3 regions of the Niveispirillum sp. GW835-FHT14G11 genome follow, and region 2 is predicted to be linked to each of the others. Evidence: predicted binding sites of a transcription regulator. Region 2 holds the regulator's gene; each other region holds the start of a gene.

Region 1 (4,187 bases), on a different contig from region 2:
CCCTGCTGCTGGCGGTGATCGGCCAGGGTCAGGCTGACAAGCAGCTGGCCATCGCCGCCCGCAAGCGTCTGTCCCAGGACGTGTCCGGGGCCTTGGCCGATGTTGGCAATCTGGCGGTCATTGCCACCCTGGCGGGCAATGAAGGGGCGGCGCTGTCCGACGCGTCGCTGCTGTCACTGGCCGAGCGGTATGCGCATGTGCCGCTGGTGGCCGAACCGCTGGCCGGACGTGCCATGCTACCGGCCAGTGTGGTGGAGCGCCTGGTGGCGCATGTGTCGGAGCGGGCACGCGATCTGCTGGTCGAGCGTCACCGACTGTCGCCCGTGATCGCCGCCGAATTGGCATCGCATGGGCGTGACGCGGCCACCCTGGCGCTGCTGCGGCCGACTTCCCGGCCCGGTATGGATGCCAGTGCCCTGGCCCTGCATCTGCACGAACAAGGCCGGCTGGGTGTGGGGCTTCTGCTGCGCGCGCTCTGCTCCGGGGATTTCGACTTTTTCGCCGCGGCGATCGCCACCAAGTCACGGGTCCGTAAATCCAACGCCCTGGCCCTGCTGCTGGATGGCAAGTGGGAAGGCATGAAGGCGCTGCTGGACCATGCGCACATTCCCAAGCACCTGTTCACGCCCTTCCAGGTGGCCATGCGGGTGACGCAGAATCTGGGCTATCGCGGTGGGGAACCGGGGCGGGAGGTGTTCCAGATGGAAGCGCTTGGCCGCATCTATGCCGAATGCGGCCAGTCGGAGGAGCGGTCCATGGACAATCTGCTGCTTCAGCTGTTCGACCAGAAGGACGACGCCCTGGTCGATGCGGCCATGGATGTCGCCGGCATGCCCTTCATTCCCCTGCGCGGCAGCGTGCCGAAGGATTGATGCGAAGCGCTGTGACAGAGGCATGCATTCACATGCCTCTGGAGGTCGGCGACTGCCGGCCCGCCGCACGTGCGGCGTGAGCCAAGTCGCCGGATGGCGGCGCCCGGCGTTTGAGGGAACGCTTAAAACGCCTTGATCTGCATCTGGATCGGGCCGTCGGCGCGGCCATGGATGAACTGGTCGACATAGGCGTTGCCGGAATTGTCGATCTCCGACACCGGACCCACCCAGATCAGCTTGCCCTGGTACAGCATGGCGATGCGGTCGGCGATCTTGCGCGCACTGGCCATGTCATGGGTGATGGACAGGGCCGTCGCACCCAGATCTTTCACGCATTTCACGATCAGGTCGTTGATCACGTCGGCCATGATCGGGTCCAGGCCGGTCGTCGGCTCGTCAAAGAAGATGATCTCCGGACGGGTGCAGATGGCACGGGCCAAGCCCACCCGCTTCTGCATGCCACCGGACAGTTCCGACGGCGACAGGTCGGCGACGTCGGGGGTCAGGCCGACGGCGCCCAGGGTGGCGATGGCGCGTTCTCTGGCTTCCTTTCGGCCCAGGCGCTGCTCTCCCTGGATCAGGCCGAAGGCCACGTTCTCCCAGACGGGCAGGCTGTCGAACAGGGCCGCCCCCTGGAACAGCATGCCGAACTTGGCCATGGCGCGCTCGCGCTCACGGCCACCGATATGGGTCGTATCCTCACCATCGATGCGGATGGTGCCGGCATCGGGCTGCAGGATGCCCAGGATGCTTTTCAGCAAGACGGATTTGCCCGTGCCCGAGCCACCGATGATGACGACGCTTTCCCCGCGCGCCACCTCCAGATCCACCCCGTCCAGCACCACCTTGGGCCCGAACGCCTTCTTCACGCCCTTCAGCGCGATCTTGGGCACGTCCATGTCTTGGGTCAGCTCCAGCGGCGGCATGCTCATGAGAAGAAGATCCCCGTCAGCAGATAGTTCATGACCAGGATGATGATGGAGGCGGACACGACGGCGTTCGTGGTGGCCGCCCCCACACCCTGCGCGCCGCCGCGCGAATTATAGCCGTGATAGCAGCCCATCAGCGAAATCACGAAGCCGAAAACCGCCGCCTTCACCAGGCCGGAGACCACATCCATGAATTCCAGATACTGCCAGGTATTGTTGATATAGCCGGCGGCGTTGAAATCCAGCCGGTACACGGCGACCAGATAGCCCCCGAATACCCCGATGATATCGGCCACCAGCACCAAAAGCGGCAGCATGGCCGTGCCGGCGATCAGGCGTGGCACCACCAGATATTTGTAGGGATTGGTGGACAGGGTGGTCAGCGCGTCCACCTGTTCGGTCACCCGCATGGTGCCCAGTTCGGCCGCCATGGCCGCACCGATGCGCCCCGCCACCATCAATCCTGCCAGCACTGGCCCCAGTTCACGCGTGATCGACAGGACCACGACGGTGGCGATGGCGCTTTCGGCGGAGAAGCGGGAAAAGCCGCTATAGCTTTGCAGCGCCAGCACCATGCCCGTGAACACGGCGGTCAGGCCGACGACGGGCAGGCTGTAATAGCCGATCTCCACCATCTGCCGGCCGATATGCCGGAAATAGAAAGGCGGGCGTACGCAATGCATCAGCGCTGTGAGCGTGAACAGGGCCAGACGCCCCGCCGCCTCCAGGAAGGTCAGGGTGGCACGGCCGATCGCACTGAGGAAATTCATGAACCTGACCTTCTCCTTAGGGCGGTACCTGACCCATCGCTAGACAATGGGGGGTCTTCTGTCAATGTCGAGGGGATAGGGAGCATCCCTGTGCTGCGCCGCACCCAGTCGTGAACAGCATGGAGCCTTTGCGTTTCTTCCACGGCGAAGCATCTTGCCGGACGCGTGATTTCGCCTTAAAACCGAAACAAGCAACGAGCTGTCGGTGTTCCCGACGGATCGAACCTCTCAAGGATGGACGGGTCCCCCCGTGATGGCGGCAGACCAGACGATGCAAGTGCAAGACATGACGGGCGCCAGCGCCCGTGCTGTCGCCTTGCGCGTGCGTTCCATCCGCAGCGGCCGCATCGTCCTGGCCGCCACCCTACGACTAGTTTTCCCCTGAACGCCCGATGTCGTGCCGCCTTCGCCGCGGTGCGCCCGCGATCAGGGGACAAGGTGCCGTACCGGCGCCGCACGAAGCCGCATCACATTCGATCATTCGGCGCCGACCTGACAGGACCGCGCCCGACGTGCCGCAAGGGACCAGGACATGAGCAGCATCACCCGCGACAGCAACCGCGTCATCATTTTCGACACCACCCTGCGTGACGGGGAGCAGGCGCCCGGCTGCTCCATGAACCTGGAAGAAAAGCTGCGCATCGCCACCGTGCTGGAGGAGATGGGCGTCGACGTGATCGAAGCCGGCTTCCCCATCGCGTCCAATGGTGATTTCGAGGCGGTGCGCGAAGTGGCCCGCACCGTGAAGAACGCCACCATTGCGGCCTTGGCCCGCACCTCGCGCGCCGATATCGACCGCGCCGCCGAGGCGTTGCAGCTGGCGCAGCGCAAGCGCATCCACACCTTCATCTCCACCAGCCCCGTCCACATGAATTACATGTTGAAGATGACGGAAGAGGAGGTGCTCCAGCGCACCATCGATTATGTCGGCTATGCCCGCAACCTGACCGACGATGTGGAATGGTCGGCCCAGGACGGCTCGCGCTCGGACCGCGACTTCCTCTGCCGCACGGTGGAAGCTGCCATCAAGGCCGGCGCCACCACCATCAATATTCCCGACACGGTGGGCTATGCGCTGCCGGAAGAATATGCGGCCATGTTCAAGGACGTGATGACCCGCGTCCCCAATTCCGACAAGGCCATCTTCTCCGTCCATTGCCATAACGATCTGGGCTTGGCTGTCGCCAATTCGCTGGCTGGCATCGGCGTCGGCGTGCGGCAGGTGGAATGCACCATTAACGGGTTGGGCGAGCGCGCGGGCAATGCGTCGTTGGAGGAGATCGTCATGGCGCTGCGCACGCGCCATGACCTGATCGGCTGCACCACGGGCATCAAGACCGAGCATATCACCCGCATCTCCCGCCTGGTTTCCACCATCACCGGCTTCCAGGTGCAGCCCAACAAGGCCATCGTGGGTGCCAACGCCTTCGCCCATGAGAGCGGCATCCATCAGGACGGCATGCTGAAGCATGCCGAGACCTACGAGATCATGACGCCGGAATCGGTCGGTTTGAACCGGTCCTCCCTGGTCATGGGCAAGCATTCCGGCCGTGCTGCCTTCCGCGCCAAGCTGAAGGAGCTGGGTTACGACGATCTGGGTGAGAACGCGGTGAATG
Region 2 (4,187 bases):
AGGAGCCGGGTACCGGCCTGTCGGGTGGTCAGCAGCAGCGCCTGTGCATCGCCCGCGCCGTGGCCGTCAGCCCGGAAGTGATCCTGATGGACGAGCCCTGCTCGGCCCTGGACCCCATCGCCACCGCGCATATCGAAGAGCTGATCGACGAGTTGCGCGAAAGCTTCACCATCGCCATCGTCACCCACAACATGCAGCAGGCCGCCCGCGTCTCCCAGCGCACGGCCTTCTTCCACCTGGGCGACCTGGTGGAAGTGGGCGACACGGAAGAGATTTTCACCAACCCGCGTGACGAGCGCACCCAGGGCTATATCACCGGTCGGTATGGCTGATGCCTATCACCGCAGGTCAGGGCTCGCTCCGCTCGACCTGACCTGCGGGTGATCGCCGACCCGCCCCACAATCCGAGGACCCACGTCCATGTCGCCGACCGAACATACCGTCAAGTCCTTCGAGGCGGAATTGCAGCGCCTGTCCAACCAGATCGCCCAGATGGGCGGCGTGGTGGAGGCGCAGGTGGAAGCGGCCGTGCAGGCCGTGGGCCGCCGCGATGTTGAGGGCGCCACCAAAGTCATGCAGGGCGACGCCCGGCTGGACGAGTTCGAGCGCCAGATCGAACATGATGCCATCCGCATGCTGGCGCTGCGTGCACCGGTGGGCGTCGATCTGCGCGAGGTGCTGGCCGCCCTGAAGATCTCCGCCGATCTGGAACGCACGGGCGATTATGCCGCCAATATCGCCAAGCGCTCCATCGCGCTGGCCCAGCTGCCGGTCATGCGCCCCGCCGGGACCATCCCGCGCATGGGCCGCCTGGTGCAGGAGATGCTGAAGGATGTGCTGGATGCCTATATCGACCGCGATGTCGACAAGGCCGTGGCCGCCTGGCACCGGGACGAGGAGCTGGACGATCTCTATACCAGCCTGTTCCGCGAGGTTCTGACCTATATGATGGAAGACCCGCGCAACATCACGCCCTGCACGCACCTGCTGTTCATCGCCAAGAACCTGGAACGCGCCGGCGACCATGCCACCAACATTGCCGAGACGGTGCATTTCCTGGTCAAGGGCCAGCCGCTGACCGGTGCCCGTCCCAAGGGCGATAATTCCAGCTTCACCATCATCGAACCGGCCGAGGGCGAGGGCTGATCGCCCCCGCCCGCAACCGCCTAGCCCCCAGGGATACCGATGAACGCCGCCTTGAAGCCGCTGATCCTGGTTGTCGAAGACGAAGCCGATCTCGTCACTCTTTTGACCTACAATCTGGAGCGTGAAGGGTTCCGGGTCATCACCGCCGGTGACGGGGAAGAAGCGCTGCTACAGGCCGACGAGCGCAGCCCGCACCTGATCCTGCTGGACTGGATGCTGCCGCTGATGAGCGGGCTGGAGGTCTGCCGCCAGCTGCGCCGCAATCCCAAGACCCGCGAGACCCCGGTCATCATGCTGACGGCGCGGGGCGAGGAGGCGGACAAGGTGCGTGGCCTGAACAGCGGTGCCGACGATTACCTGTCCAAGCCGTTCAGCCCCACCGAACTGGTGGCCCGCATCCGCGCCGTACTGCGCCGCGCCTCGCCGGGTCTGGCGGAGGAACTGCTGCGCTTTTCCGACATCTCCATGGATCTGGCCGCCCACCGCGTGCGCCGAGGCGGCCGCGACATCCATCTGGGACCCAAGGAATTCGCCCTGCTGCGCCATTTCATGCAGCATCCCGGCCGGGTGTTCTCGCGCGAGCAGCTGCTGGACATCGTCTGGGGCCACGATGTCTATGTCGAGCTGCGGACGGTCGACGTGCATATCCGCCGCCTGCGCAAGGCGCTGAACGAGACGGAAGAGCAGGACGTGATCCGCACCGTCCGGTCGGCGGGATACGCGCTGGATACCAAGACGACGATGTGAGTGTTGGGGAGCGTTGAAACAATAACGGGCGCTGCCGTTGGCCGCGCCCGTTATTGTTTCGCAGATAAGCCCTGTTTCGTCATCCCGGCGAAAGCCGGGACCCAGGGGCCAGGCACCCGACCTGTCGGCAGCTTCGATCGACGCAGCGTCGAGGTTTGTCTTGTGGCCCCTGCGTCCCGGCTTTCGCTGGGATGACGGGGAGAGCATTACGAGCGGATATCACCCCAACTGCCGGCGCAGATGGTTCAGCACGTCGGTGCGGGTCAGCAGGCCCAGGAACAGAGTGCCGTCCATGATGATGGCCACCATGTTGCGGTCGAACAGGGCGCGCAGATCGGCCATGGTCGCCGTGACGGGCAGGGTTTCCAGCCGGTTGACCATGGCCGTATAGACCTTGTCGCGGAACCGGGCCGGGTCCTTTTCGACATGCAGCAGCAGGTCGCTTTCATCCAGGATGCCGATCACCCGCTCCCCCTCCATCACGGGCAACTGCGATACGTCGCTGATCCGCATGCGCTTGTACGCCGTCAGCAGCGTGTCCTCCGGCCCGACGGTGACCACCTGGCCCTTGTCGAAGCGGCGGGTCATCAGGTCGCGCAGGTCGTTGTGCCGGTCGCGCGGGGTGAAGCCGTGATCTTCCATCCAGGCGTCATTGAACATCTTCGACAGGTATTTGTTGCCCGTATCGCAGACGAAGGTGACGACGCGCTTCTTCGTGGTCTGGGCGCGGCAATATTTCAAGGCGGCGGCGAACAGGGTGCCCGACGACGACCCGGCCAGGATGCCCTCCCGCCGCAGCAGGTCGCGCGCGGCGTTCAGGCTTTCGGTATCGGTGACGTAATAGGCGGCCTTGGCGTACTGGAGATCGCAGATGGGCGGCACGAAATCCTCACCCACCCCTTCCACCACCCAGGAACCGGGCTCGTCATGCGTGCCCTTGTTCACCAGATCGGCGATGATGGAGCCGGCGGGATCGCCGATCACCATTTCCGTCTTGGGGCTGGCCTTGGCGAAGAAGGCACCCAGGCCGGTGAAGGTGCCGCCGGACCCGATGCCGGAGACCACCGCATCGATATCGCCATCCATCTGTGCGAACATTTCCGGCCCCGTCCATTCCTCATGCGCGCGGGGATTGGCCGGGTTGGCGAACTGGTTGACATAGAAGCTGCCGGGGATCTCATTCGACAGGCGCTCGGCAATGTCCTGGTAATAGGCGGGGTGCCCCTTTCCCACGTCCGACCGGGTGATATGGATCTGCGCACCCAGGGCACGGAGATTGTTGATCTTCTCCGTCGCCATCTTGTCGGGGATGACCAGGATCAGGCGATAGCCCTTGGCGGCGCAGACCAGGGCCAAGCCCAGGCCGGTATTGCCGGCCGTCGCCTCGATCACGGTGCCGCCGGGGGCCAGCGTGCCATCGGCCTCCGCCGCCTCGATCATCTTCAGCGCGATGCGGTCCTTGATGGAGCCGCCGGGATTCTGGTTCTCCAGCTTCAGATACAGCTCGCACGGGCCGGTATCGAAACGGGTGATGCGGACGATCGGGGTGTTGCCGATCATGGACAGGATGGCAGGCGCCGAAGCGGGCGTCGCGGACATGGGTATCCCCCCTGGGGCAATTGATTTTGCCACCAGGGAACCGCATCCTGGATTTCCCCGCAAGGGCTTGTGGAATTACGACATCAAGCTGCGGCGCGGGCGCCCGCAACGCACGATTCCGGCGCAAACGGCCGCCCATCCGCAGCGATCAAACCCGCCTGGAAAAGCTGTTCGACATTGTCGGCCAGATTCTGCGCGCAGGCCGGGCGATCCCAGCCTTCCAGCCAGTTCTGTTCCAGGAAGGCGAGGATGGCCGGCTGGCCCAACTCCACCTCCCACAGGATGCCCAGAAGCGAGGCCAGCGCCTCTTCCCGGATCTGGGCCTGCTGGTCCACGGCGATGGCGCTGTTGGCCTCGTTGACGCGGCCCGATTCCGGGCCGGCACCCAGGCCGAAATCGATCAGCCCGCGCCGTTCCGGCGGGGCGACCAGCCAATGCGCCACCTCATGGATCAGCACATAGGCTTCCGACCGGGTGCGGATGGCCCGACCATCATAGGAGAAGGCATCCTGCGGCGCCTCGTCGATCACGCCGATGCCGAAGGCGCGGGCCAGATCGACGGCCGCTGCGCGGTGTTCTTCCGTGTCCACGCCAAGTGCCACCAGATCGCGCGTGGCGGCGATACGGGCCAGCACCTTGGCCGTCAGGCTGCCGGGCGCCAAGTTCGCGGCCACGCTGTTCAGCGCCTGGGGCAG
Region 3 (4,187 bases), on a different contig from region 2:
GCAGGAACACGTCAGGGCCGGCCAGATAAAGCCGGGGGCGGGCCGTCACTTGGGGCCCCCCACCTTCACAGGATCGACGCGGAAGCGGGCGAAGCCGTTCTCGCCCGGTCCCTCATAGGTCAGCGCCGGCTGTTCGGCGATCAGTTCCTGGGCCAGCGGCGCGCTTTCATAGAGCAGATTGACATTGGCCGGCATCGGCGCCAGGCGGAAGCTGTGGTCGGTGGACGGATCGATCACACCCTTGGCGCGGATATAGTCGATGACCGCCGATTGCACCGTGTCCGGCGACTGATAGATGACGGTGGTGCCGTCCAGGCCCGGATAGGAGCCGCCGCCATTGGCGCGGTAATTGTTGGTGACGACGATGAAGGTCTGCTTGTCGTCCAGCGGCTTGCCCTGGAACATCACATCCTTGATGCGATGCGCCTGGTCATTGGCCAGCTTGCCGTCACGGTCGAACCGTTCCGGCTGGGTCAGGTCGATCGTGTAATTGATGCCGTCCATGATGTCGAAGACATAGGCCGGCACCTTGGTATTCACCAGCGGCTGCTGGATATTGCTCTTGGGATCGATCACCGACAAAGCCCGTGAGGCCATTTCCAGCCAGTCCTTGACCTGCGCACCCGTCAGCTTCACGGCCGCGATCTGGTTGGGATAGACATAGAGGTCGGCGACATTGCGGATGGCGATCTCGCCGGCCGGGATGTCGGTATAGAATTTCGGCCCCGGACGGCCGCCGGACTTGAACGGCGCCACGGCCGACAGGATGGGCAGGCTGGCGTCGGCCGTGCCGGCCAGCGCCTTGGCCACATAGGCGCGCTGGGCCTCGGCCACCAGTTCCACCCCGGCACTGTCGCCCAGGAAGCTGAAGAAGGAATGGATGCGGCCTGTGGTCCTGCCCACCGGGCGGCGGACATAGGCCAGCGTGCCCTCATGACTGGGCGCCAGCAGGGTCGCCACCTCGGCATCGGGATCGGTCGCCACGGTGCGGCCGTCCTGGCGTTCCTGTATGGGCCGCACCTCACCCTTGCCGCCGGTGATGGTCCAGCCCTTGCCCTTGGTTTCCAGCGACAGGGTGATGACGCCCAGGTGGGAGCCGTAATATCCCGCCATGACCACGGGCTTGCCGTTGACCGTGCCCTGCTTCAGGTCGGACTTGGGCAGGCCCTCATACTCCTTGCTCGGAAAGACACGGTGGCTGTGCCCGGTGACCAGGGCGTCCACACCGGGGATTTCCACCAGATAGTTGGCGGCATTTTCCTCCCCGCCCTCGCGGTTCAGGAAGGTCAGGCCGGTATGGGCGACGGCGATGACCACGTCGGCCCCTTCCTTCTTCATCTGCGGCACATGGATCCTGGCCATGTCCACCATGTCGCGGGTGGTGACACGACCTTCCAGCTTGTCCTTGTCCCAGATCATGATCTGTGGCGGCAGCAGGCCCAGGATGCCGACCTTGATCTTGTGCTTGGCCCCATTGGCGTCCGTGACCGTGCGGTCCAGGATGGCGTAGGGCTTGAACATCAGCTGGTCGCTCTTGGCCCCATCGACCTTGAAGACATTACCGGACAGCACGGGAAACTGGGCACTGGCATAGATATTCTGCAGCACCTCCAGCCCGAAATTGAATTCGTGGTTGCCCAGGATGGCCGCGTCATATTTCAGCAGGTTCATGGCGGCCATGGCGGGGTGGGCCGGCTTGTCCTTGGTCACGCCGCGCTCGCGCACCACCCAGTCGCCCATCGGCGTGCCCTGGATCAGATCGCCATTATCGACCAGCAGCGTGTTGGGATTGGCCGCCCGCGCCGCCCGGATCAGCGGCGCCACCCGAACCAGGCCGACGCCCGCATCCGTATGATCCGCATAATAATCATAATCTTCCAAATACATGTGCAAGTCGGTGGTCGACAGGACTTGCAGTTCGACCTTCTCCTGGGCGGCAACATTGCCCGCCAGGGCCAGGAACAGGGCACCCGCCATCAGGGTGCTTGCGCGCAAGCTACGAATCACGGGACACGCTCCATCGGGCTCTGTTGCCGCCACGCAGCAGGTGCGTCGCAGCAAACGCGGTTAAAAAATGCAGGGGACGCGGGTGGAGCCCCCCGGAACCGGCATGCTGCGCCGCAAAACTGTGGCGCTAATGATACGCTGCCCGAGATATAGCCGCCCAGGCCCCTGCAGGCATAGCTCGGGAGGTGCTTGTCATGGAACTGTAATTTATTCGTTACCTAAGCGTCATGGGCATCTGGTGTTGTCCGCGCAATCCGATCCGGTCCGGCTTATTGGGGGCTTTCGTATGACCATCGAAAATAACAAGGCGGCGGCCATCCTCCGCCGTCAGCTTTCCGTTTTGAATATCGGCACGGGCGCGCTGGCGCTGGCCGTGGCGTCTTCCTGGGCCATTCCGGCCATCGCGCAGCAGACGACCTCGTCCATGACGGGTCAGATCACGACCGCTTCGGGCGCGCCGGCCGCCGGCGCCGAGGTCACGATCGTCCATACGCCGTCGGGCACGCGCTCCGTCACCACCGTGAACGAGGGTGGCCGCTTCCAGGCCGGCGGTCTGCGCGTCGGCGGCCCCTACACCGTCACCATCACCGCCTCCGGCACCGAGCCGCAGGTGCTGGAAGGCATCTTCATCTCCCTGGGCGAGCCGTTCGCCCTGGATCTGGCGCTGGGCAGCCAGATGGAAGAGATCGTGGTCTCCGGTCAGCGCATCGCTGCGAAGACCGTCGGCATCGGCACGAATTTCGGTGAAGAGCAGATCGCCAACGCGCCGTCCATCAGCCGTGACCTGAAGGACATCATCCGCAACGATCCCAAGGTCTTCATCGACATCACCAATTCCAGCTCGATCCAGATCGCCGGTTCCAGCAATCGCTTCAACAGCCTGACCATCGATGGCGTGAAGCAGAACGACGATTTCGGCTTGAACGCCGGTGGCTATCCGACCCAGCGCTCGCCGCTGTCGATCGACGCCATCGAAGGCCTGTCGGTGCTGACCGCTCCGTATGACGTCGAATATTCCGGCTTCCAGGGTGGCACGATCAACATCGTCACCAAGTCCGGCACCAATGATCCGCACGGCTCCTTCTATTACTATTATGGCGATGACAGCCTGTCGGGCAACCGCTCGGGCGGCCGCACCAACCTGATCAGCCCGTACAAGGAAAAGACCTGGGGCGGTTCGCTGGGCGGCGCCTTGATCGAAGACAAGGTGTTCTTCTACACGAGCTACGAGAAGTTCAAGAGCCAGGCGCCGGTCGTGTTCGGCACGTCCGACAGCGGGCTTGCCAACGCCGTCGCCGGTGTCTCCTCCGCCCAGGTCGCCCAGATCCGCGCGATTGCGCAGAGCGTCTATGGCTACGACACGCTGGATCTGCCCGACGGCAGCCTGCCGGAAGAGGATGAGAAGATCCTCGCCAAGCTGGACTGGAACATCACGGACGACCACCGCGCCTCGTTCGCCTATCAGCACAATGAGGGCAACAACATCCGTGACGGCGGGTCCAGCACCAGCGCCACCCCGCGCTCGCTGTCGCTGCTGTCGAACTATTACGACTACACCCAGATCATGGACAGCTACTCGTTCCAGCTGTTCTCCGACTGGACGTCGGACTTCTCCACCGAGGTCAAGGTAGCCCGCAAGGAAGTGGACAGCCTGCGCCTGCCGCTGAACGGCCTCGGCTTTGCCGAGATGCGCATCAGCACCAACCCGACCGGCTTGGCCGTCAATAATAACGGCTTCGGCCAGGTCGTTATCGGTCCCGACATCTCGTCGCACAGCAATGTGTTGAGCACGAAGACCGACAGCGCCAAGCTGAAGGGCACCTACCTGCTGGGCGATCACAAGATCACCGGCGGCTACGAATACGAAAACGTCGATTATTACAACCTGTTCCTGCAGCGCAGCCTGGGCTACTGGGAGTTCGCTTCTATCGAGGCCTTCCAGAACCGCCAGGCCCAGCGCTTCCGGTACGCCAACGCCGTTTCGGGCAACCCGGAAGATGCGGCGGCCAAGTGGGATTACACCGTCCACTCGTTCTACCTGCAGGATACGTGGGACATCACCCCGGGCTTCCAGCTCCAGGGCGGTCTGCGCTATGAGCTGTACAAGACCGATGATGAGCCGTTGGCCAACGCCAACTTCCTCACGCGCTACGGCTTCTCCAACAACGCGACGATCGATG

Evidence for each region. The regulator PhoB, encoded in region 2, activates phosphate uptake and scavenging genes when phosphate is short. The targets are predictions, from matches to a motif close to TNTCATAAAACTGTCA.
Region 1: a site for PhoB is predicted at 2,744-2,759, ahead of AC1Q7F_RS16220 (MlaE family ABC transporter permease). Genes of this name have one in related genera too.
Region 3: a site for PhoB is predicted at 2,198-2,213, ahead of AC1Q7F_RS19365 (bifunctional 2',3'-cyclic-nucleotide 2'-phosphodiesterase/3'-nucleotidase). Genes of this name have one in related genera too.

Annotation. Positions count from the first base shown of each region.
Region 1 is NZ_JBXAFZ010000008.1:165,995-170,181, reverse strand. It holds gene AC1Q7F_RS16230 (DUF2336 domain-containing protein) at 1-872, shown strand, start outside; gene AC1Q7F_RS16225 (ABC transporter ATP-binding protein) at 995-1,804, opposite strand; gene AC1Q7F_RS16220 (MlaE family ABC transporter permease) at 1,801-2,571, opposite strand; gene AC1Q7F_RS16215 (2-isopropylmalate synthase) at 3,104-4,187, shown strand, end outside.
Region 2 is NZ_JBXAFZ010000001.1:588,683-592,869, forward strand. It holds gene pstB (phosphate ABC transporter ATP-binding protein PstB) at 1-332, shown strand, start outside; gene phoU (phosphate signaling complex protein PhoU) at 421-1,146, shown strand; gene phoB (phosphate regulon transcriptional regulator PhoB) at 1,186-1,893, shown strand; gene AC1Q7F_RS02910 (pyridoxal-phosphate dependent enzyme) at 2,113-3,492, opposite strand; gene AC1Q7F_RS02915 (elongation factor P hydroxylase) at 3,576-4,187, opposite strand, start outside.
Region 3 is NZ_JBXAFZ010000010.1:192,934-197,120, reverse strand. It holds gene AC1Q7F_RS19370 (nucleoside 2-deoxyribosyltransferase) at 1-49, opposite strand, end outside; gene AC1Q7F_RS19365 (bifunctional 2',3'-cyclic-nucleotide 2'-phosphodiesterase/3'-nucleotidase) at 46-2,007, opposite strand; gene AC1Q7F_RS19360 (TonB-dependent receptor) at 2,294-4,187, shown strand, end outside.